2 regions of the Virgibacillus kekensis genome follow, and region 2 is predicted to be linked to the other one. Evidence: riboswitches for the same ligand, from Rfam matches in the RefSeq annotation. Region 2 holds a riboswitch; the other holds the start of a gene.
The links. A riboswitch is a leader RNA that binds a small molecule or an ion and turns the genes downstream of it on or off. The one in region 2 is predicted to bind S-adenosylmethionine.
Positions count from the first base shown of each region.

Region 1 (3,354 bases), on a different contig from region 2:
ATTACATACTTAAAACAAAAAGAGGGTATTGAACAAACCAATACCCCCGTTGTGACTTTATTTTACCAATGCCTGCAATTCTTCCACTTTGTCTGTTTTTTCCCACGGAAACAGGATATCTGTTCTTCCGAAATGACCATAAGCTGCGGTATTCCGGAAAATCGGCCGCTGCAGGTCTAGCATACGGATAATGCCTGCTGGTCGCAGGTCAAATAGCTTGCGTACAGCATTAACAAGTGTGTCTTCACTTACAGTTCCGGTTCCAAATGTATTAATTGCGATCGATACGGGTTCAGCGACGCCTATTGCATATGCCAACTGTACTTCACAGGTCTTTGCGAGTTTTGCTGCCACAATATTCTTGGCAACATAACGGGCTGCATATGCTGCGGACCGGTCAACTTTTGTGGAGTCCTTTCCACTGAACGCTCCCCCGCCGTGCCGTGCATATCCGCCATAGGTGTCGACAATGATTTTGCGGCCGGTAAGCCCAGCATCACCCTGAGGACCGCCAATAACAAACCTGCCTGTAGGATTAATAAAATACTTGGTAGTCTCGTCAAGCAATTCAGCAGGGACTACCGGACGGATTACATGTTCAACCAAATCTTTCTCAATCTGTTCAGTCTTAATATCCTGGTGATGTTGTGTAGATATAACGATTGTATCCACTTTAACCGGATTATCATTTTCATCGTATTCAATGGTGACCTGGGTTTTACCGTCAGGCCGAAGATAATCAAGAATTTTCTCCTTACGCGCGTCGGAAAGCCGTTTAGACAGTTTATGTGCAAGTGCTATCGGCAAAGGCATCAGTTCCTCAGTTTCATCACAGGCAAAACCGAACATCAACCCCTGGTCACCAGCACCGATTGCAGCTATCTCTTCATCACTCATTTTCCCCTGTCTGGCTTCTAGTGCTGTGTTTACACCACCAGCTATATCTGCCGATTGTTCGTCAATGGCAGTCAGTACTGCACATGTATCGGCATCGAACCCGTATTTAGCTCTGGTGTAGCCAATATCCTTAATTGTCTGGCGAACAATAGCCGGAATATCTACATATGTAGTAGTAGAGATTTCGCCGGATACAAGCACAAGTCCCGTGGTTACGGTTGTTTCACATGCAACGCGGGCATTCGGGTCCTTTTTCAAAATTTCATCAAGAATCGCATCTGAAATCTGGTCACATATTTTATCGGGGTGCCCCTCTGTTACAGATTCAGATGTAAATAGACGACGATTTGCAGCCATAAGGCTAAATCCTCCCTTAATATATGTTACGGAACTCTATTTTTTCAGTATATGCATGTGTGTCGATCAGGTTAATGTGTGGGACTTGCTAAAGTTGTTTACAACCCTAATAATAAGGGTACCACACAACAAAATTAAAAAAACCTTTCCTGCATCTAGGAGGAAAGGAAATTGGGCCTTTCGCTCTTATTGTTCAAGGGATCAACCTTGCAACAGATTAGCACCTTTTCATCGAAATGACGGTTGCCGGGCTTCATAGGGCCTGTCCCTCCACCAACTCTGAATAAGAGAGTGTCCGCTCGTCAATTATCGTAACGAATAAGCCTTGCAGTGTCAACTATTTACCGGACCGTTACACTATTGCAAACAAAATTACATATAAATAATACTATTATTAGTATGGACTAATATCACTAATGTGTTATACTAATAATCAGATTCAGTGAACAGACTTGGAATGCTGTTGCTTCCATACAAAATCCATCTCGAAAAGGTAGGTATCTTATATGAATACGGTGGAGAAATCCAAATTACTTAAGGAATTGCTGGACCAAGGCAATTTACACAAAAACCTGGTTGTCCCACAGCTTGTTGAGAAAATTTTATCCCGTGAAGAAGGAATTCTGACCGCCACTGGTGCAGTCCGTGCTACTACCGGGAAATATACCGGGCGCTCCCCGAAAGATAAATTTATTGTACGTGATGAAACATCTGAGGAGCTTGTTGACTGGGGAACAGTAAACCAGGCAATAGATGAAGCTAAGTTTGAAAACTTATATGAAAAAGTTGTTGCTTATTTAAAAGATAAGAACGAACTCTTTCATTTTAAAGGATATGCAGGAGCAGATCCAAAGTACCGCCTGCCAATTCAGGTAATTAATGAATACGCATGGCATAATCTTTTTGCCCGTCAGTTATTCATCACTGCGGATGATGAGGAATTTACCGACCGTGAATCTGAGTTCACCATCATTTCTGCCCCTACATACAGGGCAGATCCAGAAATCGACGGTACAAACTCCGAAACGTTCATTTTGGTTTCATTCAAAAAAAGAATCATCCTGATCGGCGGTACTGAATATGCCGGCGAGATTAAAAAATCAATCTTCTCTGTCATGAACTACTTGCTGCCACAACGCGACATCCTGTCCATGCACTGTTCAGCAAACGTTGGCCAGGAAGGCGATGTAGCACTATTTTTCGGTCTATCAGGGACAGGAAAAACTACGCTTTCTGCGGATCCGTACCGTCGGCTGATCGGTGATGACGAGCATGGCTGGAGCCCGAATGGGGTTTTCAATATTGAAGGCGGCTGTTATGCAAAATGTGTTAATCTTTCACAGGAAAAAGAACCGCAGATTTTTGACGCAATCCGTTTCGGTTCGGTTCTCGAGAACGTAATTATTGAAGATGAGTCAAGACTCCCTAACTATGATGACACATCACTGACAGAGAACACCCGTGCAGCATACCCGCTCGAAAATGTGGATAATATTATTTCTCCAAGTGTCGCGGGACACCCGAATACAATTATCTTCCTGACTGCAGATGCATCAGGCACATTACCGCCGATCAGTAAACTAACCAAAGAGCAGGCAATGTACCATTTCTTAAGCGGTTATACCAGCAAGCTGGCCGGAACAGAGCGTGGGGTAACCGAACCGCAGGCGACATTCTCTGCCTGCTTTGGCTCACCATTCCTACCGCTTGCGCCGTCTACCTACGCTAAAATGCTAGGTGAGAAAATTGATCAGTACAACACGAATGTTTTTCTCGTGAACACTGGGTGGACTGGTGGCAAATACGGTGTTGGTAAGCGAATGAAACTTTCCTATACACGCGCAATGGTGCACGCTGCCCTGGAAGGTGAACTCAATTCCGTTGAAACAGTTACCGATGATATTTTCGGTCTGGAAATACCAATGCATGTACCAGGCGTTCCAGCCGAGGTACTAGTACCTAGAAATGCATGGGACGATCAATCAGCCTATGAAGAAGAAGCAAAATCACTGGCAATAAAGTTCCACGAGAACTTCAAGAACTTCGACAAGGCAAGTGATGATATTAAAAATGCAGGCCCGATTTATCGGCCTCAGTAAC
Region 1 is NZ_JBHSFU010000005.1:13,924-17,277, forward strand. It holds gene metK (methionine adenosyltransferase) at 58-1,254, opposite strand; SAM riboswitch class I at 1,438-1,544, opposite strand; gene pckA (phosphoenolpyruvate carboxykinase (ATP)) at 1,761-3,353, shown strand.
Region 1: it holds a riboswitch for S-adenosylmethionine, as region 2 does, so the genes downstream of both, metK (methionine adenosyltransferase) here and ssuE (NADPH-dependent FMN reductase) in region 2, are expected to answer to the same signal.

Region 2 (3,354 bases):
GCCGGTAATCGCAAATTCATTGGGAATTGGTCCCTTCTGCCATGGTGTTCCAGCCGGTACCCCTTCATTGTTTTCATCGGAAATTAACTGATAGTTTTGGTCATCAAAATCAACGAATGACAGTGTTTTTTTACCAAATTGCTCTTTGATACCGCTATGTTTTACTTCAAGCCGATTAAACCGTTTAACCCAATAATCAAGCGCAGCATCACTTGGAACCCGAAATGATGTTTTGAAAATTTCATTGGTTCCATGCACGCCTTTTGGAATTCCAGGGAAATCAAAGAATGTCATATCGGTTCCCGGGCTTCCAGTATCATCGGCGAAAAATAAGTGATATGTCTGTATGTCGTCCTGGTTGACCGTCTTTTTGACAAGTCGCATTCCCAGTGTATATGTGAAAAATTCATAGTTTTTCTCGGCGCTGCTTGTTATCGCTGTAACGTGGTGTATCCCTTTTAACCCATTCATGTAAATTCCTCCAATAAAAATATCCTTAATTCAAGATAAATCTATTTATTGTATTTGTCAATGAATCGGTCCTGGTTGTCCGTCTTCCCCATTGTTTCCAGTTACGGGATGTATGCCTAAACGCACACCGAGTATGTAAAACACACCAACAAGGAGCCTTCACCGATGAAGGCAGTACATCAGGGAGGACAATTTGCTCCTTGTCGTATCCTTGTCAGGGTCCGGCAATGCGACTGGCAGAAAGTAGTGCATTTGTATAGGAATGATGTCTAGGAGATATCAAAGTTATACTCAGCTATTTTTAGCTATCTCTTTTTAGCCCCATTTTAGCCGGGGCATTAACGAACGAATGCCCGGATTCTTGCTTACATTCAGGACATTGTCCGGGCATATTCCTGTGTTTTTATCATTTCAATTAGATAAGCAAGCTGTTTTCTTACACGCAGGAGAATCTCCTCATCGATGATCGGGTGTTCCTTATACTTGTCTATTTGACTGTCTAGTAAGTAAATCCCCTTTAAATTCTGCCCCTTAAGTGTTGCGAGGAGGGGTTTAAGTGCATATTCAAGTGCAAGCAGGTGGGATGGACTCCCGCCTGTCATAAGCGGAAGAACAGGTGTATTCTGAAGAACGTCCTGCGGAAGCAAATCTATTAATGCTTTTAATACCCCCGAATAGGCAGCCTTGTATACAGGCGATCCTACAATAACGCCATCTGCATCCTGAATATGTTCGGCTATTCGCTTTATTACCGGACTGTCAAATTTTCCTAAAAACAAATCATCCTGGGGGACGTCCCGAACAGAAAAATGTGTGACAAAAAAATGCTCCTCTTGAAGTACCCTCCCTAGATATTTAAGTACACAATCCGACCGTGAAATTTCTGACGGACTCCCTGACAAAATTACGATTTTAACCATTTGGTTGCCCCTCTCTAAGCTATATCCTATCGAAAAAGGCCCCTTCCTGAGATAAGAAGAGGCCTTAAATAATAATGAACTTATTAATCACACTCTTCTTATCTCTTGAACACACAATGTATGCTCACAGGAATTAGCACAGTACCAGATGGTCTGTTGCCAGGTTTCGTAGGGCCAGTCCCTCCACCTTTCTTGATAAGAAATAGCTATTAAATTGTATTATTCCATACAATACTCGCTTATTTATGTAGTGTCAAGTATAAAATTAAAGTATCCCTATTTAAAAAGTCTGTTATGACTAGTGGAAGAGGCACGCCTATTTATAAAAAAATTTACGCATTTTCCTCTTGCAATATTTATATGGATGTATTAAGGTAAGTTATTCCGCTTCTCGGTTAGTCTTGAGCATGTTGATGACCTGATTGCAGACATCGACCAGGCTTTGCAGGCTGCATATCAGCGGGTAGGGGCCACTGGTCGGGCAGGCTAATGTCGACGTCTGCAGCTCCAGGCAGCTCCTGTTTTTCCACGTTCGTAACTTACCTGTGTTTGTGCTATAATACGAAATGTAAAAAAATCAATAACAAGTCTGCAATTATGCAGGAGAGGTTCTAGCTACACCCTCTATAAAAAACTAAGGATAGAACTTTACCTTGCCTTAGGTATGGTTCTTTTGTTTTTGGGTGGGTATGGATTCTCTTTTTCACGATGAAAGGGGAATTTTTTATGGAAAAAAATAATAAAGCAGTCGTAGTTTTCAGTGGCGGCCAGGATAGTACCACGTGTTTATTCTGGGCATTAGAAAAATATGACAAAGTGGAAGCTGTCACATTTGATTATAACCAGCGTCATCATGAAGAGATTGAAGTAGCAAAAGAGATCGCATATGACCTGAATGTAAAACATCATGTACTCGACATGTCTTTACTCAGTCAGCTGGCACCGAATGCATTAACACGTGAGGATATCGAAGTTAAAGATGGTGAAGAAGGAGAATTACCTTCCACATTTGTACCCGGACGAAACCTTCTCTTCCTCTCTTTCGCTACGATACTTGCCAAACAGATTAGCGCCAAACATATCATTACAGGGGTCTGTGAAACGGACTTTAGTGGCTACCCGGATTGCCGGGACATGTTTGTAAAATCACTTAACGTTTCGCTCAATCTCTCAATGGATGACCAGTTTGTGATTCACACCCCATTAATGTGGCTTGATAAGGCAGAAACATGGGAGCTTGCCGATCAGCTCAGGGCCTTCGACTACGTACGTAAAAACACCTTGACTTGTTATAACGGAATTCGTGGTGAAGGTTGTGGCGAATGTCCAGCGTGTAACCTGCGACAAAAAGGTCTGCATACATACCTTCAAAAGCGTGGGGAGGTGAATTCCTGATGTACGGGTTTACGATTGTGGAGAATTTGCAGAAAATGAATGACGACATTAACTACCACGAGTTAAAGTATCATCAAAAGCGCGTAATGGTAAGTAAGGAATTTACATTTGATGCAGCTCATCACCTTCATTGTTATGAAGGAAAATGCAAAAACTTACACGGCCATACGTACAAAGTTATCTTCGGAATTAGTGGACATGTAAACGATATAGGAATCGTAATGGATTTTGGAAATATTAAACAGATCTGGAAAGAACAAATTGAAGTTCATCTTGACCATCGTTATTTGAATGAGACACTTCCAAACATGAATACGACGGCAGAGAACATGGTCGTCTGGATATATGAGAAAATGGAGGAAGCTCTCCAGAATGATCCGAATGATTGTCGGGTAGAATTCATAAAACTATACGAAACACCAACAAGTTATGCCGAGGCCAGACGGGAGTGGGTGAGCAATGAATAAATTCCCTGTACTCGAAATCTTTGGTCCGACCATACAAGGTGAAGGTATGGTCGTTGGCCGAAAAACCATGTTTGTCAGAACTGCGGGTTGTGACTACAGTT
Region 2 is NZ_JBHSFU010000007.1:70,302-73,655, reverse strand. It holds gene ACFO3D_RS12710 (ring-cleaving dioxygenase) at 1-471, opposite strand, end outside; gene ssuE (NADPH-dependent FMN reductase) at 843-1,391, opposite strand; SAM riboswitch class I at 1,487-1,593, opposite strand; PreQ1 riboswitch class I at 1,991-2,035, shown strand; gene queC (7-cyano-7-deazaguanine synthase QueC) at 2,118-2,786, shown strand; gene queD (6-carboxytetrahydropterin synthase QueD) at 2,786-3,253, shown strand; gene queE (7-carboxy-7-deazaguanine synthase QueE) at 3,246-3,354, shown strand, end outside.